DNA from 3 places in the Streptomyces sp. NPDC005574 genome. Region 3 is predicted to be linked to each of the others. Evidence: riboswitches for the same ligand, from Rfam matches in the RefSeq annotation. Region 3 holds a riboswitch; each other region holds the start of a gene.

Region 1 (7,451 bases), on a different contig from region 3:
CCGGCCGGGTGGAGGCCGCCCTGGACGCCTACCGCACGGGCCTCGGCCACCGCACGGCCCCCGGCACCACCACCCTCGGCCCGGCCCCGGCCCAGCCCCCGCTGTGAGGACGGGGACGGCCGACGGCCGGGGCGGGTCGCGGGAGTCCCCGCCGCCGGGCACCCCCGGGCCGCCGCTCGAACCGCGCCCCCCCCGGCCCCCGGGCGCGGTGCCATCGGCGATCCCCGTTCGGCGCTCCCCGTAGCCGCGGAGTCCGTTCGCCGCGGCTGTGGCGGACGCGGTTTCGGGGGTGGGGGGACGGGTAGTCGGGTGGGGCCCCTGGGCGGCCCGCCACGAGTCGTGCTCCCAGCTCAGATGAGGGCGCTGCGGGAGTTCACGGACGATGATGGCCGCGCTGATCGAAGGAGGCGGTGGCCGTGCGGCCCAGGGACGACCGCTACGGTTCCCCCGGCGACGACTCCGGCCCGCCCGGCGTACCGGGCGGTGGCGGCCCCGGCCCGCCGGACCGGGAGAACGCCGGTGAGCGCGCCCGGCTGCGGGCCGCCGACGTCATCGCGGAGGGGGTGCGGGGCGCAGGCCCCGCGGAGATGCCCGGCCGGCTGTGCGTGGTGGCGGTCGAGCTGCTGCCGGTGGTGGGCGCGAGCGTCTCGCTGCGCGCCGACGGCATGCCCATCCAGCTGAGCGCGAGCGACGACCAGGCCGCGCATCTGTCGGACGTCCAGGCCACGCTGGGTGACGGTCCCTGCACGTACGCCGCCGCGATCGGCGCCCCCGTTCTCGCCTCCGACCTGACCAACGGCCGGGACGCCCGCCGCTGGCCGGTCTTCGCCCAGCAGGCGACGGCCGTCGGCGTGCAGGCGGTGTACTCCATCCCGCTGGGCAACGACGCCGTGTGCGTGGGCACGCTCGACCTGTACCGGGCCACGCCCGGCGGCCTCAGCCATCCCGAACTGCGCACCGCGCTCCTGGTGTCGAGCATCATGACGATGGCCCTGATGGCGCTCCCGCAGGGGGCGGAGAACGGCGCGGAGGGGGAGGAGGCGTGGCTGAGCGGTCTGGCCACCGATCACGACGAGGTCTACCAGGCCGTGGGAATGATCATGGTGCAGTCGGGCATCGGCGCGGACGAGGCGCTGGCGCTGCTGCGCGCCCACGCCTTCGCGCACAACCGGACCGCCCTGGAGCTGGCGCGCGATGTGGTCTCGCACAGGAAGAGGTTCGACCGTGACTAGGCACGCTCCGGCCGGGCAAGGAACCACCGGCCGGGAACCGACCGGCTGGGAAGGGACCGGGCGGGAGACCACCGGACGACCGGCTCACGTGCGGCGTGACGGTGCGAGGAGGCTCGGATGAACCGGGAACTGCGGCTCACCCGCGCCTTCGTGGACCTGGCGGACACGCTCGGCGCGTACTTCGACCCGCTCGACCTGTTCGCCCGGCTCGGCGACCACTGCGTGGCCCTGCTGGAGGTGGACGCGGTGGGCGTGGTGATGGCCGACGCGCGCGGCCGGCTGCGCACGATGGCCGCCTCCGCCGACGACCTGGGCGGCCTGGACGTGCTCCAGGTGCGGCGCGACGAGGGACCCTCCGTCGACTGCTACCGCACCGGCGAGCAGGTCACCGCCGACGACCTGCGGGCCGACGGCCGCTGGCCCGCGTACACCGCCCACGCCCTGGAGTCCGGCTGTCTCACCGTGCACGCCCTGCCGCTGCGGCTGGACGGGACGGCGATCGGCGCGGTGACCCTCGCCAACCGGCGCCGCGAGGCCCTGCCGGACAGCGACCTCGCCGTGGCGCAGGGCCTGAGCGACATCGTCGCGCTCACCCTGACCCACTGGCCCGCCGAGTCCCGGCGCCCGCAGGACCTGCTGACGTCCCTCCAGGCGGCGGTCTCGGCGAAGGCGACCGTCGAACTCGCCAAGGGCCTGCTGGCGGAGTACGCGGACGTCTCCCTCGGCGAGGCGCTGGACATCCTGCGCCGCCACGCGGAGAACACGGGGACCACTCTCACCGCGGTGGCCCGCCGGCTGGCCGAGCGCACCATGGAACCGGCGGCCCTGTTCCAGCGGGCAGCGGGGCGTCCCTGAGCCGCCCCGCCGCGGCTCACACCTCCAGCCGGGCCTGTCTGCGGACGTCCGTCAGCCGCTGCGCCCCCAGTTGTACGACCGCCGCCGTGACGTCCGCCGAGACGTTGCCGAGGCCGCCGTTGGTCAGGACGATCACGTCGTCGCCGACCCGGACGGCGGCCAGGTCCACGGTGAGGGTGGTCGGCTCGCCGTCGGCGCTCTCGCCGGCCAGCGTGATCCGCAGACCCTCCCGGGCGTCCCCGACGGCCGGCAGCGCCGCGTCGGCCACCCGCGCCCCCTGCACGGCACCCCCGGCCGACGCGGCCGTGAACTGCCCGCACCTGCCCGGCAGCGAGCGCAGCCAGGCCAGGGTGCGGTCCACGTCCGCCGGGTCGTGGGCGAGGACCTGGTAGCGCAACTGGGCCTGGTCCATGGCGTCGTCGAGGCCGGCGACCGCGTGGACGGCGGTCTCGGGGCCGAACACCTCCTCGGTGTAGACGGCGTCGAGCAGCCGCCCGCAGTCGGGCGGGTCGGCCTTCGCCTTGAGCAGCGTGTCCCGCCAGGTCGCGGCGCCCTGCGTCGGCTCCCAGGGCTCCCCCAGATCCGCGGCGGTGACCAGCGCGGCCTCGGCCTGCGCCGTGGTGAGCGCGGCGGCGGACGGGGAGGGCGAGGCGGCGGGGGAGCGGCGGGCCGTGGGCGGGGCGGTGGCCCCCGCCGAGCAGGCGGTGAGCACCGGCAGACCGGCGAGGCACAGGGCCGAGGCGCCCACGAGGAGACGGCGGGCCGGGGGGCGGGTCATCGAGGGGCCTCCTGCGGACGGGTCATCGGGGGCCTCCTGCGCGCGGCGAAGATCCGGTACGGGTGTTCCCACAGCACCACCGCGCCGCTTCCGCCACCAGCGCGACGGTCCGTCCGGGTTACCGGCGCGGGCCCCCGCCCGGCCCGGACGCCCGCCCGCGCCCCCGCGCGGACCACGGGGAGCCCGCCGGGCTGCGTAAGGTCGCTCCCGTAGAGCCCGTGCTGGGACGGTCGTAGGAACAGGAGCCCCGCCGTGAACGGTCAGCCCATCCCGGTGATCATCGACTGCGACACCGGTGTCGACGACGCCCTCGCCCTGCTGTTCGCCGTCCGCCACCCCGGACTCGACGTGCGGGCGATCACCTGCGTGGCCGGGAACACCGACGTGGACGGCGTCGTACGCAACACCCTGACCGTGCTGGAGCAGGCAGGCGCCCCCGGCATCCCGGTCGCGCGAGGCGCCGAGCGCCCGCTGATCGAGCCGGTGCGCACGGCCCGGCACGTGCACGGGCAGGACGGCATGGGCGACCTCGGGCTGCCCGCGCCGACCCGCGTGCCGGTGGACGTGGACGCGGTGACGCTGCTGCGCCGCGAGATCCTCGCCTGCCCGCGTCCGGTCACCCTCATCCCGACGGCCCCGCTGACGAACATCGCGCTGCTGCTCAGGACGCATCCGGAGGTGGTGCGCAACATCGAGCGGATCGTGTTCATGGGTGGCGCGGTCGCGACCGGGAACGCCACCCCGGTCGCCGAGTTCAACGTGTGGCACGACCCGGAGGCGGCCGCCGTCCTGCTCACCGCGGGGGTGCCGATCACCATGTACGGCCTCGACGTGTTCCAGCGGGTCCTGGTCCCGGCCGGGGACGTGCAGCGGCTGCGCGCGAGCGCCGAACCCCGGCTGCGGCTGGCCGGTGAGCTGCTCGCCCACCGCGACCCGGCCACCTCCGGCGACCCCACCCCGACGGGTGGTCTCGGCGACGCGGGCGCGGTGTGCGCCGTCGTCGACCCGGCGGGGCTGACCACCGAACGCCTGCCGGTGGAGGTCGCGCTGGCCCCGGGCCCGACCCGCGGCCAGACCCTCGTCGACCGCCGTCCGCGCCCCGGCGAGTCCGAGATCCACGAGGGCGTACGGGAACAGACCCTGGTGGACGTCGGCCTCGGCGTGGACGTGGAGCGGTACGTGAAGCTGTGGCTGACGACGGTCGAGGGCCCGTAGGCCACGACCGGGGCGGCCCGGCCGGGCTCAGCTGCCGTCCGCCGGCCGTACCGCCCAGCGCTGCTCCACCTTGGCGACCTTCCAGTACGTCACGGCCGCCGCCCACACCACGACGAACAGGCCGACGATGACGTAGCCGACGTTGTCCAGGTCGAGGCCGGCGATCCAGCCGCTGAGGTCGTCGCGCAGGTCGAGCTTCTCGTGCAGGACGCCGACCAGTTCGATGGTGCCGATGAAGAACGCGACGGCGATGGACAGCCCGGTGATGGTCAGGTTGTAGAACACCTTGCGCACGGGGTTGGAGAAGGCCCACTGGTAGGCGAAGTTCATGAAGGTGCCGTCGAGGGTGTCGAACAGGCTCATTCCGGCGGCGAACAGCAGCGGCAGGCACAGGATCGCGTACCAGGGCAGGCCGGCCGCCGCGCCCGAGCCGGCCATCACCATCAGCGTGACCTCGGTGGCGGTGTCGAAGCCCAGACCGAAGAGGAAACCGAGCGGGAACATCTGCCCGGGGCGGGTGATGGATCTGGTGAGCCGGCCCAGGATGCGGTTCATGAACCCCCGCGAATCCAGGTGCTGTTCGAGCTCCCGCTCGTCGTAGGTGCCCGCGCGCATCGCCCTGAAGACCTTCAGGATGCCGAGCAGGGCGACCAGGTTGAGGGCGGCGATCAGGTAGAGGAACGTCCCCGAGATCGTCGTCCCCATGAAGCCGAGGGCCTGGTGGGTGCGCGAGCCCTCGTTCATGACCCGGCCGGCGAGCTGGGTGCCGCCCGCGATCAGCGCGGCGAGCAGGACCACCACGCTGGAGTGGCCGAGCGCGAACCAGAAGCCCACCGACACCGGCCGCTTGCCGTCGGCCATCAGCTTGCGGGTGGTGTTGTCGATGGCGGCGATGTGGTCGGCGTCGAAGGCGTGCCGCATGCCGAGGGTGTAGGCGGTGACGCCGAGGCCGACGCCGAACGCCCTGGTGCCGACCTCGTAGTGCTCCGGCACCACCAGCAGGAACAGGATCCCGAAGGCGACGACGTGCAGGACGGCCACGGCCGTCAGCAGGCCGGCGGTCTTGACGGTGTCCTCCCGGCGCCACCTGAAGGACGCGGGTCCGGACGCCTGGGCAGGCTCGGGCAGGGTCATGCGGTCACGCTCCAGCACCTCGTGGATCACTTCGTGAGATGCCGTGGCCGGTCTCCTGGCTTACGGGTACCTCCCGCCCGACCGAAGCCGGGAGCGTAGGAGGGTCTGCGCCGCCGGCCCGCCTTCCCGGTCACCCTGCGGCGACCAGTGGCTGTCCCTCGCGGGACGGTGGGCCGGAAACTCCCCGATCACAGTGGCGAGGGCCGCTCCGGCATGGACCTTTGAGGGGTCGTCACCGGATTCCCGAGCACCACGGCCCGACCACCGTAGGGCGGCGGGCGCTCCGCTGCATAGCTGCGCACCTGCGCAGGTATGGAAGATCACATGGCGGGCCTGCGAGGATGGCGCCATGCATCTCGTCCCGGCCGACCGCGCGGACCGGCGCACCATCGACGGCCACCGGGTGTGCGACGCCATCGCCGCCATCGGTGAACCCGGCCATGTCCGCGCCTGGGCCGACCGCTTCGCGCTGCTCGGGGAGCCCCGGCGGCTCGCCCTGCTGCTGGCCCTGCACCGCACCGGACCGCTCGCCGTGTCCGACCTCGCGATCGCGACGGGGATGAACGACCCCGCCGTCTCGCAGGCGCTCAGGCTGCTGCGGGCGGCGGGGGTCGTCGAGGGCGAGAAGGAGGGCCGGATCGTGCGCTACCGGCTGGTCGACGCGACAGTCGCCACCCTGCTCGACCAGGCCGCCCCCTAGTTCTCAGCCGCGCGCGTGACCTTCAGCCCCTCCCGCGTCCGAGGAGCCGGGGTCCAGGGGGCCGAGCCCCCTGGAAGGGTTCACGCACCCGTGCTCCGACGCCGACGCGTCGCGATCACCAGACCCGCGCCGCCGGCGAGCAGGACCGCCGCCCCGATCGCGATCGGCCCCGTCGTGCTGCTCGCACCGGTCTCGGCGAGGTCACCGCCGCCACCGTCGGGCGTGGTGGCCGGCGCGGTGGTGGCGGGCACCGGGGTGTCGCCCCCGCTCGACGGCGTCTCGTCGGCCGGCGGCGTGGACTCCCGCGCGGGCTGCGAGGGCTCGGAGGATCCCGGGGCCGCCGGGGTCGGCGTCGGCGTGGACGGCGTCTGGGACGGGGCCGTCGTGCAGTCCTTCGTGCCGCCGTTCCAGGCCGCGATCAGCTTGTCCTTGATGACCGGGTGGTCGGGGCCCTTGGGCAGGTCGCCGTGGTCGAAGCCGTCCTTCGCGTCGAGTTGGCCGTCGAACTTCACCGCGCCCCGGTACAGGTCGATCTGCGCGAAGCAGCCCGCGTCCGGCACGGCGATGTCGAGGGACTCGGTCCGGCCCGGCTCGACCGTCACGCTGTCGAAGTCGACGAAGACCTGTTCGCCGGAGGTGCGGAAGCTGGACCCGTGGGCGAGGTAGGACGCCAGGGAGGCGGTGCAGGTGGTGGCGTCCCCGGCGGTACGGACCTTGATGTGGACCTTGCCGTCGTCGGTGGGCCGCAGGTTCTGGTCGTCGACCTTCACGGAGTCGTAGAAGTTCGAGCCGTCCAGCGAGAACTGGCAGCGGTCGGTCTCCGTGATCGTGCCCGCGCCCGAACCCGGCCGGTAGCCGTCGGCGGACCTCCAGCCGTCACCGCCGGGCGTGCCGGTGGCGAAGGCGCCGGAGGCGGCGGCGACGGAGGCGGTACAGAGGGCGAGCGTCGCGGCGCCCGTCCCCAGCAGGCGGCGCACGGTGACACGTCTCGCTATGGACATGCGTATCCCATCTTGGCGTGTGCGGGGGGTGAATAACCCGAAGAAACACTGGGCTCATAGGTCACATGCGCCACAGCGTGCGGACATCGTGGATCTCCCGGCTCAGGGCTGTCAACCTGCGCCGACACAAAGGGGGTTGAGCCGGCCATCACCATTCCCCCACATAGGGAACAGCTCGCTCCGGGCAGTGGGGAGGCAGGCCGGATGTTCACTTTTCCGGCCAAGTGGACAGGATTCTTGATATCGCCCGCCCGGCATCCGCCCCTACCCGGCACGGAGGAACACGCGTGACCGTTCGCACCACGCCCGACCTCTCCGGCAAGGACCCCGACTGGTGGCGGCAGGCCGTCGTCTACCAGGTCTACCCGCGCAGCTTCGCCGACGCCGACGGCGACGGGCTCGGCGACCTCCGGGGTGTCACCGGGCGCCTGACCCACCTTGCCGCGCTCGGCGTCGACGCGCTGTGGCTCAGCCCCTTCTACCCCTCGGAGCTCGCCGACGGCGGCTACGACGTCGCCGACCACCGCGACGTCGAC
Region 2 (7,451 bases), on a different contig from region 3:
GACCCGGTCATCGCGGCCTTCCCGCGCTGAGCAGCGACCGATCGGCAACCGAGTGAAGAACATGGGAAGCGAGGCAGGCAGATGACTGCCATACATCCGTCTCGTAGGTCCGCGTCGCAGGCGTGGGCTACGGGCCTGACGGCGTTCGCCGCCGTCATGCTGTCACTCGCCGGCGTGCTCGCGGTCTTCCGCGGCATCATGGCGATCGCGAACGACGACGTGTTCGTCAGCACCCCCAACTACGTCTTCCAGTTCGACCTCACCGGCTGGGGCTGGATCCATCTCGCGCTCGGCGTGGTCGCCCTGGGCGTCAGCGTGGGACTGTTCCGGGAGGCGATGTGGGCGCGCGTCGCGGGTGTGGCCATCGCCGCGTTCGTCATCATCGCGAACTTCCTCTCCCTCCCGTACTACCCGGTGTGGTCCGTCATCATGATCGCGATGTCCGCGTTCGTGATCTGGGCCCTGTGCGTCGTCCGCGACTAGCTCCTTCGAGTGGGGCCTGCTTCCTCGGATCCGTCCTCATCGCCCGTCGATGGCCGTATCCAGGGTGATGGCCGCGTCGATCAGCGCGAGATGCGTGAACGCCTGCGGAAAGTTGCCCAGTTGGCGTCCTGTGGGGTCGATCTCCTCGGAGTACAGGCCCAGATGGTTGGCGTACCCCATCATCTTCTCGAACACCAGGCGCGCCTTGTCGGTGCGTCCCGCGCGGGCCAGCGCGTCGACGTACATGAAGGTGCACAGCGAGAACGTGCCCTCCGAGCCGCGAAGGCCGTCGGGGGAGGCCCCGGGGTCGTAGCGGTAGACCAGGCTGTCGCTGACGAGTTCCTCCTCCATGGCGTCGAGCGTCGAGATCCACATCGGATCGTCGGGCGTGACGAAGCCGACCGTCGCCATCCGCAGCAGCGACGAGTCGAGCACGTCACTGCCGTAGTGCTGGACGAACGCCTGACGGTTTCCGCTCCATCCCCTGCTGAGGACCTGGCGGTAGATGTCGTCGCGTGCGGCGAGCCAGCGCGCGGCCGCTGCGGGCCGCCCGTTCGCCTCGGCGAGCCGCAGCGCGCGGTCGAAGGCCACCCAGGACATGACACGGCCGTAGGTGAAGTGCTTGCGGCCGCCGCGGGTCTCCCACAGTCCTTCCCCGGCCTGGTCCCAGTGGTCGGCCAGCCAGTCCAGGTCGGTCAGCAGCGACGTCCAGCCGTGGTGCCCCAGCCGGATTCCGTGCCGGTGCGCGAAGTACATGCTGTCCAGCGCCTCGCCGTAGATGTCCAACTGGAGTTGCGTGGCGGCGCCGTTGCCGATCCGTACCGGCGACGAACCCGCGTAGCCCTCCCAGTGGTCGAGGAGTTGCTCCTCCAAATCCGAGGAGCCGTCGACCCTGTACATGATGTTCAGCGGTCCGGAGTCGCCGTCGCTGCCCGCCCGTTCCTTCACCCGCGCCGCCAGCCACACGAGGAACCGCTTGGCCTCCTCGGTGAAGCCGAGCCCCAGCAGCGCGTACACGGAGAAGGAGGCGTCGCGGATCCAGGTGAAGCGGTAGTCCCAGTTGCGCTCCCCGCCCAACTGCTCGGGCAGCGCCGCCGTCGGCGCGGCCACCAGGGCACCGCTCGGGGCGTAGGTCATCAGCTTCAGCGTGATCGCGGACCGTTCCACCGTCTCGCGCCAGCGCCCCGAGTACTGCGACTGCGCGAGCCACGCGCGCCAGAAGCCGACGCTCTGCTCGAACATGCCCTGGTACTCGCTGAGACGGACCTCGCGGGGCGGCCCCTCGGCCCCCCACTCCAGGACCAGACCGCGCTGTTGTCCCGCCTGGAGGGTCAGGGTGAAGTGCAGGTCCTGCTGCCGGTCCAGGAGCAGGTCCAGCAGCCGGTCGTCCTCCGGCTCGCGCACCGGGTGCACGGTCAGCCGCGTACCGTCGTCCGCCGCGAACACCGCGCCGTGCTCGCTGAGATGCAGCCGGTGGTCATGGCGGCCGTAGTCGAACCGGGGGGCCACCTCGATGTCGAAGGTCATGGTCCCCCGCACACAGCGGACCATGCGCACCAGCCGGTGCCGGGGCGTGGCCGTCGTGCCCGTCACGGGCATGAAGTCGAGGACCTCCCCGGCGCCCGCCTCGGTCATGAACCGGGTGACCAGGATCGCCGTGTCCGGGAGGTACATCTGCTTCGTCGCGTACGATCCGCTCCTCGGCCGGACGGTGCAGTGCCCGCCCTTGTCCTTGTCCAGCAGCGCGCCGAACACGCGGGGCGAGTCGAAGCGGGGGAGGCACAGCCAGTCGACGGTCCCGTCCGTCGTGACCAGTGCGGCGGTCTGCAGGTCACCGAGCAGGCCGTGGTTCTCGATCAGCGGGTAGTCCTGCATCGGGCGAGCCCCTCTCGGTCGCCGGCGACCCGGATGCCCCCCGTTCGGCCCATTCAGCCTAGGACGAAGATCCTCGTTCGGCGCGGCGGGAGGTTCCTCACGGCGCGGGCGTCGCGAGGCGGCGGCGGAGTTCGTCCTCCGCGACCTCCTCCTTGTGGGTCAGGAACACCCACACGTGCCCCGAGGGGTCCTTGAGGACGGCGGTGCGGTCGCCGTGGAACATGTCCTGCGGCGGCTGGAGGATCTCGGCACCCGCGGCGGCGGCGCGCTCCGCGAGGCCGTCGACGTCCGGCACGAAGACGTGCAGCGCGACGGACGTGCTGCCGCCGAGGGCGGTCGGTGGGGCGAAGGGGGACGCCTCCGGCCCGTCCGGGCCGGCGTCGCCCAGCATCAGGACCGACCGCCCGACGGTGACCTCGGCGTGCAGGATCCCGCCGCCGGGAGCATCGAGCCTGAAGTCCTCGCGGGCGCCGAACGCCCGCCGGTAGAAGTCGATCGCCGAGGCCGCGTCGTCGACCATGATGTGCGGGACGACGGAGTAGCGGTAGCGGTCGGGGATGTCGGCGCGCACTGAGTCCTCGGCCATGACGAACCTCCCTGCTCGGACCGCCGGTCTGCTCCCGCGGCACTGCGGGCACGCTACGAACTCAAGCCCGGTTGAGGTCAATCGCGGCAGCACACCGCGGCCCACCCGGCGAGGCCGCTCGGCCCTGACATCAGGCGCCCGGTCCCTCTCGCGGGGGCTTCCGCCGCCGACAGGGGGTCGGCTCGGGCGGCTGCATCGCGTCCGCCCGCCGGGCCTCGCCCACCCCCGGCGCGCCCAGGGGCTCCCCGATCCGCACGTTCCAGCGTCCCGCACGCCCGCTGACCGTGACCGCGGTCAACGGCGGTACGTCGACGCGCCAGAACGCCGGCTCGGGCGCCCCGAGGATCCGTACCACGACGGCTCGTACGATCTCCGGCTCCACCACCGCCACCGTGCGGCCCGCGGCCTCCGCGGCGGACCCCAGCCACGCCGTCACGCGGTCGCACAACTCCCGTACCGACTCACCGCCGTGCGGGGCGGCGGACGGGTCGGTCATCCAGCTCACCAGCGCCTCCGGCTCCTGCGCGCCGACCTCGCCGAGGGTGCGGCCCTGCCAGCGGCCCACGCGGAGCCCGGCCAGATCCGGCACGGCAGAGGCGTCCAGGCCGAGGGCCGACGCCGTCTGCGCGCAGCGCACGGTGGGGGAGGCCACCGCGCGGTCTGGGCGGCGGAAGGCGCCCTCGGCCGAGCGGGCCCGGGCCGCCCCGGCCTCGTCGAGCGGGCAGCCGTCGTCGAAACGCGCCTCGCGCAGCGACCGGCTGACGGCGGGTGAGATCAACGTCACTCGGCTTGTCATGTGCCTGCTCTCATGGTCAACAAAGCGTTCGCCGCACGGAATTGCCGGCCCCCGAACGCGGCCGGCACGCCCCCGGTGGCGCCACGCGCCCTTGGCCGCACCCCCGCGACGCGGTACGTTCTCGAAGATATCGACGACGGTACTGCGGAAGCCGGTGGGAATCCGGCACGGTCGCGCCACTGTGAGTCCGGTACCGGCCGCCCCGACACGGGGTGGCGGACGCCGGGCGAGTCAGACCCGTGGCCGTCGTCCTGTGCACCACCGAGCCGGGACGCGAGTTCCCCAGGAGGTCCTGCCATGGCGCAGTCCACCGTCCAGCCCAGCGCTGCCCCCACCACCCTCCCCGCCAAACTGCCGATCGGCGCGATCGCGCCCTGGGCGGTCTTCTTCGGCGTCCTCATGCTGGTGCTCCTCTACTTCGTCGGCGCCGAGCAGGGCGCCACCTCCGTGGTGAGCGGTGAGAACGTCCACGAGTGGGTGCACGACGCCCGCCACCTCCTCGGCTTCCCCTGCCACTGACGGCCGAGCCGGAGCGCATCAGCCCATGAACTCGGCAACCGTCAGAAACCTCCTGGTCCGCGGCATGCTGGCGGGCCTCGCCGCCGGCCTGCTCGCCCTCGTCGTCGCCTACTTCCTGGGCGAGCCCCGCGTGGACTCGGCCATCGCCTACGAGGAGGCGCACTCCCACGAGCACGGCATGGAAGCCGTCAGCCGTTCCATGCAGTCCACCGGCGGCCTGAGCACCGGAGTACTGCTCTACGGCGTCGCGTTCGGCGGCATCGCCGCCCTCGCGTACTGCTTCGCGCTCGGCCGGATCGGCCGCTTCGGGCCGCGCGCGAGCGCGCTGCTCCTGGCCGCCGCGGGGCTGGTCGCGGTCTACGTCGTACCGTTCCTCAAGTACCCGGCCAACCCGCCGTCCGTCGGCGACCCGGACACCATCGGGAAGCGCACCACGCTGTACTTCCTGATGATGCTGCTCAGTGTGCTGCTGGCCGTCGCCACCGTCATCCTCGGCAAGCGGCTCGCACCACGCCTCGGCACCTGGAACGCGACCCTGTCCGCGGGCGCGTTCTTCGGCCTCGCCGTCGGACTCGCGTACGCGTTCCTGCCGGCGGTCAACGAAGTCCCCAACGACTTCTCGGCGACGTTGCTGTGGCAGTTCCGTCTCGCGGCACTCGCCATCCAGCTGACCCTGTGGACCGCCTTCGGGCTGCTCTTCGGCGTACTCGCGGAACGCGTCCTGTCGCCCGGGGCCACGGTCCCCGCGGCCGAGGGCACGGGAACGCGAGCCGCTCGCGTACCGCACTGAGGCATCCTCCGCCGAGGCGGACACCGTGGTCCGGCCCGGCACACCCCGTGCGGGACCGGACCGAGGTGTTTTCCGGTGCTCTGCGACGGGCCGGGCCTACGGCCGGAGCGCGAGATCGCGCTGATACCAGGTGCCCTGCTTACCGCCGAGGTCGGCCGGCTCTGCGGGACCGACCGGGACGAACTCGGCCTTGACCAGCACTTTTCGGGACGCGACATTGTCGCGGGCGGTGGCCGCCCGCAGCGTGCGCAACCCGTGCTGCGCCGCCGCCAGCCGGCACAGTTCCCGCACGGTCGCGGTCGCCACGCCACGACCGGCGACGTGCTGCGCGACCCGGTAACCGAGTACGGCGGTGCCGTCCTCGAGGTCGTACAGATTGAACCGGCCCAGCACCGAGCCGTCCCCGGCGACGAGCACGTGGAAGGCGCAGACGCCGGCCTCCTGCTCGGCCAGCAGGGCGCCGAACCGGTCGGTGAACTGGTCGAAGAACTCGTCGCCGCGGTCGGAGACGGAGGCGGCGAAGTAGCCGCGGTTCGCCAGCTCGAAGGCCAGGACCGCCGGGGCATGGCCGGCATGCAGCCGCTTCAGCTCGGGCACCGCCCCACTTTATCCGGGGGGTGCGCTGGGGCCGACTGGGTTTCCGCGCCGGCCGACAGGCGCCTGCGGCGGAGCCGGGCCCGCTCGCGGTGCTGTGCCTGGTCGCCTGGAAGGTACCCGTCACCGGCGACGAGGGCGGCTGGACCGCCGCCTGGTACACCGTCGGCTTCCTCGCGGTCGCGGCGGTCTCCGCGACGCTCGTCACGGGCTCGAACTCTGCCGCGACGGAGGCCCCGCACGGCTTTTGTCCCTGTCTCCGCTCACCTGGACGGGCCGCAGCCTCAGCTACGGCATGTACTTGTGGCACTACCCGATCGTGCGCCTGCCGGCCTCCTTCGGCGTGCGGGACGCCCGCCTGTCGGCCACGGTCGTACCGGCCACCGCCATGGCCCTCTTGTCCTACGCCGTCATCGAGGCCCCCTCCAACGCCGAGCCCGCGGCCCGCGAGTGTCACGATCTACCCTGACCACCGCACCGGGAGCGGGCACGGCAAGCGAAGCCGCTACGGCGGACACGTGCGGCAAGTCGGCGTAGGCGGCGCCGGGTTGGGCGGTGGCCGGTCCGTCGATGACCTGGTGCCCGTGAATCGTGCGCACCGGATCGTGCGCCAGGGGCCTTGGTGAGTCGGTGTTCCAGGGCAGCGCCAATGACCATGCGCCACGAGGTCATCCACTCCGCGTCGACGCCCAGTTGTTCGGCGATACAGTCCCGGCCGGGGATCCGACAGGGGAGTTGGTGGGCGGTGACGGACGTTGCGGGGGAGCTGGAAGGTGCCGGGGTGGGGGCTGGTGGTTCCGGGTTGTGGGGGCAGCGGGACTTCGTGTTGTTGTGGAGCGGTCAGACGGTCAGTGAGATGGGCTCGGCTGTCACCCAGGTCGCTCTGCCGCTCGTCGCGGTTGTCGTACTGGAGGCCAGCACGTTCCAGGTCGGGCTTCTGACCGCCGCGGCCACGCTGGCGTTCGCCCTGATCGCGCTGCCCGCGGGCGCGCTCGTGGACCGTGGCTCCAAACGCTCCATCATGATCGTCTGTGACGTCCTCCGGCTGCTGATCATCGGTTCGGTGCCGCTGGCGGCCGCCTTCGGCGCCCTGACGATGGCGCAGCTCTACGTCGTCGCTGTCGCGGCCGGCGTGTGCACGGTGTTCTTCGACGTCTCGTACCAGAGTTACGTGCCCTCGCTCGTCCGTCCCGATCTCCGGATGGACGCCAACGGCAAGCTGGGGACCACCCAGGCGTTCGCACAACTCGGGGGACCCGGTCTCGGCGGTGGACTGTTCGCGGCGTTCGGCGCCGCCGGCGCGATGACGGCCGACGCGCTCTCCTACGCGGTGTCGGTCCTCTCCCTGTCCGGGATCAGGACACGCGAGGTGCCGCCGCCCGCGCGGCGCGAGGGCGAGACGTTGCGGAGCCGGATCGCCGAGGGACTGCGATTCGTCGCCGGGCACAGGATCCTGCGGATGGTCGTGGCGTGCACGGCCACCGCCAACCTGTTCTCCGGCATGACGTCGGCGCTGGCCATGGTCTTCCTCGTCCGGGTGCTGCACGTGGCTCCCGCGCTGACCGGGCTGATCATGGCGGCCTCGGCGCTGGGCGGGATCGCCGGAGGAGTGTTCGCCGGCCGGCTCGCCAGGTGGATCGGCTCGGCGCGGATCATCTGGGTGTCCATGCTGGTGTTCAGCGCTCCGCAGGTCGTCGCGGTGGCGGCCTGGCGAGGATGGGGCGTGCTGCTGTTCCCGCTGGGCTGGGCCGTCGCCTACTTCTCCGGGATGGTCTACAACGTCGCCCAGCTCAGCTACCGGCAGTCGG
Region 3 (7,451 bases):
AGGCGCGCCTCGGGGGAGTTGATGTGCTTGTAGAGGGTCAGCACCAGGTTGTTCGCCACGATGGAGTCGCCCGTCGCGAAGAACGCGACCAGCCGGCCGATCATGTGCTGCTCGCCGGGTGAGAGTTTCGCCAGGTCCGACACGTCGGAGGCGAGGTCGACCTCCTCCACGGTCCAGGTGTTCTTGATGGCGTCCCGGTAGCGCTCGTAGAAGTCGGGGTAGCGCATGGGGCGCAGGGTCAGTTCGAAGCCCGGGTCGAGCAGGTTCTTGGTGGTGTCGGCGGTCGTCACTGGCAGGCCTCGCAGGACTCGGGGTTCTCAAGGGAGCAGGCGACGGCGTCGGGGTCGGCGGCCGGCTGGAGGGGGACGGCGGGTTCGGGCTGTGCCTGGGCGCGGGCGGCGCGGGCGATGCGGGTCGCCGGGCGTGAGCGCAGGTAGTACGTCGTCTTCAGGCCCGACCGCCAGGCGTAGGCGTACATCGAGGAGAGCTTGCCGATGGTCGGCGTCTCCAGGAAGAGGTTCAGCGACTGGGCCTGGTCCAGGAACGGCGTGCGGGCGGCGGCCATGTCGATGAGGCCGCGCTGCGGGAGTTCCCAGGCCGTGCGGTACAGGGCGCGTACGTCCTCGGGGATCCAGGTGAAGCCGCTCACCGAGCCGTTCGCGTCGCGCAGCGCCTCGCGGGTGCGCGCGTCCCAGACGCCCAGCTCCTTCAGGTCCCGCACCAGGTAGGAGTTGACCTGGAGGAACTCGCCGGACAGGGTCTCGCGCTTGAAGAGGTTGGAGACCTGCGGCTCGATGCACTCGTACACGCCGGCGATCGAGGCGATGGTGGCGGTGGGCGCGATCGCGAGCAGCAGCGAGTTGCGCATGCCGACGGCCGCGATCCGCTCGCGCAGGGCCGCCCAGCGCTCCGGCCAGGTGAACTCCGCGTCGAAGTGGTCGGGGTGCAGCACCCCCCGGGCGGTACGGGTCTTGTCCCAGGCCGGCAGCGGGCCGTTGCGCTCGGCGAGGTCGGCGGAGGCCTCGTAGGCGGCGAGCATGACGCGTTCGGCGATGCGCGTGGACAGCGCCTTCGCGGCCGGCGAGTCGAAGGGCAGGCGCAGCTGGAAGAAGACGTCCTGGAGGCCCATGACGCCCAGGCCGACGGGCCGCCACCTGGCGTTGGAACGGCCGGCCTGCTCGGTCGGGTAGAAGTTGATGTCGACGACCCGGTCGAGGAAGGTGACGGCCGTGCGGACCGTCGCGTCCAGTCGTTCCCAGTCGACGTCCTGGGCCGCCGGGTCCACGAACGCGCCCAGGTTGACCGACCCGAGGTTGCAGACCGCGGTCTCCCCGTCGTCCGTGACCTCCAGGATCTCGGTGCAGAGGTTGGAGGAGTGGACGACACTGCCGGGTTCGGCCGTCTGGTTGGCGGTGCGGTTGGCCGCGTCCTTGAAGGTCATCCAGCCGTTGCCGGTCTGCGCGAGGGTGCGCATCATGCGGCCGTACAGGTCGCGGGCCGGCAGGGTGCGGCGCGCCAGGCCCGCGGCCTCCGCCCGGCGGTAGGCGGCGTCGAACTCCGCGCCCCACAGGTCGACGAGTTCCGGCACGTCGGCGGGGGAGAACAGCGACCACTGGCCGTCGGCGTCGACCCGGCGCATGAACTCGTCCGGGATCCAGTGCGCGAGGTTGAGGTTGTGCGTACGGCGGGCGTCCTCGCCGGTGTTGTCGCGCAGTTCCAGGAACTCCTCGATGTCGGAGTGCCAGGTCTCCAGGTAGACGGCGGCGGCGCCCTTGCGCCGGCCCCCCTGGTTCACGGCGGCGACCGAGGCGTCCAGGGTCTTGAGGAACGGGACGATGCCGTTGGAGTGCCCGTTGGTGCCCCGGATCAGTGAACCGCGGGCGCGGATGCGGGAGTAGGACAGGCCGATGCCGCCGGCGTGCTTGGAGAGGCGGGCGACCTGGTGGTAGCGGTCGTAGATGGAGTCCAGTTCGTCCAGCGGGGAGTCGAGGAGGTAGCAGGACGACATCTGGGGGTGCCGGGTGCCGGAGTTGAAGAGGGTGGGGGAGGAGGGAAGGTAGTCGAGACGGCTCATGAGCCGGTAGAGCGCGGCCACTTCGTCCAGCGAGCGGGTGCTGTCGTCCTCCGCGAGGCCGCTGGCGACCCGCAGCATGAAGTGCTGGGGTGTCTCGACGACCTGACGGGTGATCGGGTGCCGGAGCAGGTAGCGGCTGTGCAGGGTGCGCAGGCCGAAGTAGCCGAAGCGGTCGTCGGCACCGGCGTCGATCAGGGCGTCGAGGCGGTCGGCGTGGACGCGGACGAACTCGGCGGTGCGGTCGGCGAGAAGCCCCTCGCGGTGTCCGACCGCGACGGACTCGGTGAACGTCGTGACGCCCTGCGAGGCGGCTTCGGCGGCGATGCCCAGGGTCAGCAGCCGGGCGGCCAGCTTCGAGTAGGCGGGGTCCTCGGAGATGAGTCCGGCCGCGGCCTCGGTCGCCAGCTCCCGCAGTTCCGCCGTGTCCGCCCGCGCGGACCGGCCGCGCAGGGCGGCGGCGGCGACCCGGCCCGGGTCGGCGTCGGGGAGGTCGGCGGTCAGCGCGGTCAGGGTCCGCAGCAGCGCGGCTCCGGGACCGTCGTCGGCCACGGGGTCGGCTGTCGCTGAGGCCGGTTCGGCTGGCGCGATGGTCACGTGGGGCTCTCCCTCGCTCGGCACGGGGCCTTGCGGAAGGGGGCAGCTCGCGAGCGCGCGCGGCGTCGCGTCCACCGGCCCATTCCACGAGGCCCGGACGTCCTGGCAGCCCGGCCGGACGGCCGGGAGCCACTGTCGGCAGGTCCTCGGACTCGAGCTCGTACGCGGATATGCGCGCATGAGTACACCGTTGCGGGACAGTTCCGGATTCGCACCGGATTCCCCTGCGGCGACAGCGAGCATGAGCATACATCTTGTGCCGGGCCGCAGTTGCACCCCCAGATGTTGTGCCGTGTCGGCTTCGGAGCGTGTCCGGGCGTCCACGGGAGGAGTGCGGGGGAGAGGCCGGGGAGACGGCTGCGGGCCGCCGGAGACGCTCCGGCGGCCCGCTGTCGCACAGGTCCTCGGGTCAGTGCGCGGTGCCCGCCGTGGCCGGCGGAAGCTCCACCTGTACGCCCGGGTCGCCCGCGTCCGCCGTGTAGTCCTGCGGCCGGGTCTCGTCGATGCCGTCGGGGGCCTTCGCCGCCTTCAGTACGAAGGTGAGGACCACCGTGACGACGACGTTCAGCACGAACGCCGTCAGGCCGATGTAGCCGATCTCCCCGATGCCGGGGATCTCCTTGGCCGAGCCGCCGAAGTGCTTCTGCGTGGGGGAGGCGACGCCGTACGCGGCGAAGGTGCCGTAGACCATGCCGACCGCCCAGCCGGCCAGCAGTGCCCAGCGGTGGAACCAGCGGGTGAACAGGCCGCCCACCAGCGCCGGGAAGGTCTGGAGGATCCAGATGCCGCCCAGCAGCTGGAAGTTGATCGCCACCGTCTTGTCCATGGTCAGCACGAAGACCAGCGCGCCCACCTTCACCAGGAGGGAGACCAGCTTGGAGACCTTGGTCTCCTGCGCGGGTGTCGCGTCGGGCCGGATGAAGTCCTTGTAGATGTTGCGGGTGAACAGGTTCGCGGCCGCGATCGACATGATCGCCGCCGGGACGAGCGCGCCGATCCCGATCGCCGCGAAGGCGACGCCCGCGAACCAGTCCGGGAACATGTCCTCGAACAGCTGCGGGATCGCCAACTGCCCGTTGGTGACCTTGACTCCGGCCGCGATCGCCATGAAGCCGAGCAGGGCCAGCAGGCCGAGCATCAGCGAGTACAGCGGCAGGATCGTGGTGTTGCGCCGGATCACCTCACGGCTGCGTGAGGAGAGCGTCGCGGTGATCGAGTGCGGGTACATGAACAGGGCGAGGGCGGAGCCCAGCGCCAGGGTGGCGTACGTCCACTGTCCCGCCTCGGCCGGGACCAGCGCCCCGCGCGGCTTGCCGGTCGCCGGGTTGGTCTGGCTGAACGCGTCGGCCGCCTTGGCGAAGATGTCGTCGAAGCCGCCCAGTTTGATCGGGATGTAGATGATCGCCACCGCGATGACGAGGTAGATCAGCCCGTCCTTCACGAAAGCGATCAGCGCGGGCGCCCGCAGCCCCGACGAGTAGGTGTAGGCGGCCAGTACGCCGAAGGCGATCAGCAGCGGCAGGTCCTTCACGAACCAGTTGGTGTTCTCCCCGCCGCCCACGCCCATCACGTCCAGCACGGCCTGGATGCCGACCAGTTGGAGCGCGATGTACGGCATCGTCGCCAGGATGCCGGTGACGGCCACCGCCAGCGACAGGCCCTTGGAGCCGAACCGGCCGCGCACGAAGTCCGAGGTGGTGACGTATCCGTGCTTGTGCGAGACCGACCACAGGCGCGGCAGGAAGGTGAAGATCAGCGGGTACACCAGGATCGTGTACGGGACGGCGAAGAAGCCCGCCGCGCCGGCCGCGTAGATCGCCGCGGGCACCGCGACGAAGGTGTACGCCGTGTAGAGGTCGCCGCCGAGCAGGAACCAGGTGACCCAGGTGCCGAACGACCGTCCGCCCAGGCCCCATTCGTCGAGGCTGTGCTCGTTCTCCGCCTTGCGCCAGCGCGCGGCGAGGAAGCCCATGGCCGTGACGGCCAGGAAGAAGAAGATGAAGACGCCGAGCGCGACGCCGTTGACTCCGTCGTTCACGTCGACGCACCTCCGCTCCGTGCGGCGCGGGCGCGCTGGTCACGGCGCCACAGCGCGTACGCGGTCATCGTCAGGGCCGTGGAGATGAGCACCCACAGCATCTGGTACCAGTAGAAGAACGGGATCCCGATGAACGCCGGGTCCGTCCTGGCGTACGAACCGATCCACAGCATCGCGAGGAACGGCGCCGCGAGGCACAGCGCGATGACCACGCGGACCGGTGTCACCACCGGTGGTCTTGCTTCGGGCACATCGGACATGGCGGCTCCGTCCCCTCACTGATCACCTGGGCAATGCGCAGGCAATGTAGGCGACGGCGCGACGACTGCGAAAGCCCCCGTCCGGATATCGACGCGACATCCTCACCTGGCCCGACGGGAGGCGGGGGACCCTCCTAGTCCTGCGGACGCTTCAGCCTGGCCACGAACTTGTAGCGGTCGCCCCGGTACACCGAGCGCACCCACTCCACGGGCTGGCCGGTCCGGTCCAGCGAGTGCCGGGACAGCATCAGCATCGGCAGGCCCACGTCGGTGCCGAGCAGGCCGGCCTCGCGCGGGGTGGCCAGCGAGGTCTCGATGGTCTCCTCGGCCTCGGCGAGGTGGACGTCGTAGACCTCGGCGAGCGCGGTGTAGAGGGAGGTGTACTTCACGAGGCTGCGGCGCAGCGCCGGGAAGCGCTTGGCCGACAGGTGGGTCGTCTCGATGGCCATCGGCTCGCCGTTGGCCATGCGCAGCCGCTCGATGCGCAGCACCCGGCCGCCGGCCGTGATGTCGAGCAGGTCGGCGAGCCGGTCGTCGGCGGTGATGTAGCCGATGTCCAGGAGCTGGGAGGTGGGTTCGAGGCCCTGAGCGCGCATGTCCTCGGTGTACGAGGTGAGTTGGAGCGCCTGGGAGACCTTCGGTTTGGCGACGAAGGTGCCCTTGCCCTGGATGCGTTCGAGCCGGCCCTCCACGACGAGTTCCTGCAGCGCCTGGCGCACGGTCGTGCGGGAGGTGTCGAACTCGGCGGCCAGGGTGCGCTCGGGCGGGACGGGCGTGCCGGGCGACTGCGTCTCCGTCATGTCCAGCAGATGCTTCTTGAGGCGGTAGTACTTGGGCACGCGCGCGGTACGGACGGTCGCCCCACCCTCGTTCTCCGCACTGCTGACCTCGGTGCTCATGCTCCGCCTTCCCGGCTCCGGACGCCGAAACGACCGACGTCCGTCGGCCACGGCTCACATCGTGGCACGGTCCGGGCGGGTTGGCCCCACACGCTCCGTGATCCCCTCTGTATACCGTCGGCGCCGTTGTTGGTCTAGTCCACCGCGCCGGGTCCGAGGCTGTGGTACAGCGGCGGTGGTCCGTCCGATTGGTCGCTTGCGCAATGAAAGGTCCCTGCATATCTCGGTCGCATCACGGACCTCCGGAGCCCGCTTGAACACCCTTGACACGCCTATTGGTCTGGGCCAAGCTCCCCCTACTGGTCTACACCATTGGTCCAGTCCCGGCTTCATGGGCGGTACGTGCTTTGGCTGGCACCGCGGGGAGGCAGGGGGGTTCGTGGGCATCCCTGAGGAGGGTGGCGTGAAGCGCAAGCTGATAGTCGCGATCGGTATCGCGGGCATGATGGTCTCCATCGCGGCGTGCGGGGACGACAGCAGCGGGAGTTCGGACAAGAGCGGCGCGGACGCCAAGGAGCTGACCGTCTGGCTCACCGTGGACGCCCAGAACAACTGGCCGGAACTGGTGAAGGCCGCCGACGCCGCCGTGCAGAAGAAGCACCCCGGCGTCAAGATCAACCACGAGTACTACGGCTGGCCGGACAAGAACACCAAGCTCGACGCGGTGCTCGCCACCGACAAGGCCCCCGACGTGGTCGAGATGGGCAACACCGAGATGCTCGGCTACATGGTCAAGGGAGCCTTCGCCCCCCTCGACACGGCGAAGTTCGACAACTCCTCCGCCTGGCTGGACGGCCTCAAGGCCTCGGTGACCTACGGCGGCAAGACCTACGGCGTCCCCTACTACGCCGGTGGCCGCGTGGCCAACTGGCGCAAGGACCTCTTCGCCTCGGCCGGCGTCAAGTCCACCCCGAAGACGTACGCCGAACTGACCTCCGCCCTGGACAAGGTCCAGAAGAAGGAGGGCAAGAAGTTCAGCGCCTGGTACCAGCCCACCCGTGACTGGTACGCGGCCATGTCCTTCGTCTACGACGCCGGCGGCTCCATCGCCAAGGAGGAGGGCGGCCAGTGGAAGGCCAACCTCTCCTCGCCCGAGTCCGTCAAGGGCCTCACCGAGTTCAAGAACGTCGTCGACAAGTACATGCACGGCGACAAGACCAAGGACGAGTCGGACCGTTACATCGTCTACGGCCAGGGCAAGTCCGGCATGATCTTCGGCGCGGCCTGGGAGGGCGCGACCTCCGAGGACCCGAAGAACGACAAGACCGGCAAGCTCAAGGGCAACCTCGAGAACTTCGTGATGCCCGGCCCGTCCGGCAAGAACCTCCCCGTCTTCCTCGGCGGCAGCGACCTCGCCGTCCCGGTGAAGTCGAAGGCTCAGGCCCTCGCCGCCGAGTGGATCAACGCGTTCACCGGTCCCGCCGGCCAGAAGGGCCTGATCGGCAAGGGCAACCTGCCCAACAACAAGACCGACCTCGCGACCCTCAAGAACGACCCCGCGACCGCGGTCCCGGCCACCGCGGCCGAGTCCAACTGGTTCGTCCCGATGGCACCGGGCTGGGGCCAGGTCGAGAAGGCCCAGGTCC

What was found. A riboswitch is a leader RNA that binds a small molecule or an ion and turns the genes downstream of it on or off. The one in region 3 is predicted to bind cobalamin.
Region 1: it holds a riboswitch for cobalamin, as region 3 does, so the genes downstream of both, ABZT03_RS01520 (HoxN/HupN/NixA family nickel/cobalt transporter) here and ABZT03_RS03365 (ribonucleoside-diphosphate reductase subunit alpha) in region 3, are expected to answer to the same signal.
Region 2: it holds a riboswitch for cobalamin, as region 3 does, so the genes downstream of both, ABZT03_RS08880 (CbtB-domain containing protein) here and ABZT03_RS03365 (ribonucleoside-diphosphate reductase subunit alpha) in region 3, are expected to answer to the same signal.

What each region holds. Positions count from the first base shown of each region.
Region 1 covers NZ_JBEXCW010000001.1:317,719-325,169, forward strand. Annotated here, with positions in the region: gene ABZT03_RS01495 (tetratricopeptide repeat protein) at 1-107, shown strand, start outside; gene ABZT03_RS01500 (GAF and ANTAR domain-containing protein) at 534-1,232, shown strand; gene ABZT03_RS01505 (GAF and ANTAR domain-containing protein) at 1,350-2,087, shown strand; gene ABZT03_RS01510 (hypothetical protein) at 2,104-2,865, opposite strand; gene ABZT03_RS01515 (nucleoside hydrolase) at 3,118-4,080, shown strand; gene ABZT03_RS01520 (HoxN/HupN/NixA family nickel/cobalt transporter) at 4,108-5,214, opposite strand; cobalamin riboswitch at 5,242-5,484, opposite strand; gene ABZT03_RS01525 (metalloregulator ArsR/SmtB family transcription factor) at 5,564-5,914, shown strand; gene ABZT03_RS01530 (LAETG motif-containing sortase-dependent surface protein) at 5,995-6,915, opposite strand; gene ABZT03_RS01535 (glycoside hydrolase family 13 protein) at 7,203-7,451, shown strand, end outside.
Region 2 covers NZ_JBEXCW010000008.1:144,871-152,321, reverse strand. Annotated here, with positions in the region: gene ABZT03_RS08900 (hypothetical protein) at 82-483, shown strand; gene ABZT03_RS08895 (glycoside hydrolase family 15 protein) at 520-2,358, opposite strand; gene ABZT03_RS08890 (VOC family protein) at 2,456-2,944, opposite strand; gene ABZT03_RS08885 (histidine phosphatase family protein) at 3,075-3,740, opposite strand; cobalamin riboswitch at 3,861-4,003, shown strand; gene ABZT03_RS08880 (CbtB-domain containing protein) at 4,038-4,259, shown strand; gene ABZT03_RS08875 (CbtA family protein) at 4,285-5,049, shown strand; gene ABZT03_RS08870 (GNAT family N-acetyltransferase) at 5,146-5,646, opposite strand; gene ABZT03_RS08865 (hypothetical protein) at 5,891-6,112, shown strand; gene ABZT03_RS08860 (MFS transporter) at 6,389-7,451, shown strand, end outside.
Region 3 covers NZ_JBEXCW010000003.1:98,581-106,031, forward strand. Annotated here, with positions in the region: gene ABZT03_RS03360 (ribonucleotide-diphosphate reductase subunit beta) at 1-227, opposite strand, end outside; gene ABZT03_RS03365 (ribonucleoside-diphosphate reductase subunit alpha) at 287-2,668, opposite strand; cobalamin riboswitch at 2,788-2,952, opposite strand; gene mctP (monocarboxylate uptake permease MctP) at 3,078-4,706, opposite strand; gene ABZT03_RS03375 (DUF3311 domain-containing protein) at 4,703-4,966, opposite strand; gene ABZT03_RS03380 (GntR family transcriptional regulator) at 5,101-5,865, opposite strand; gene ABZT03_RS03385 (extracellular solute-binding protein) at 6,269-7,451, shown strand, end outside.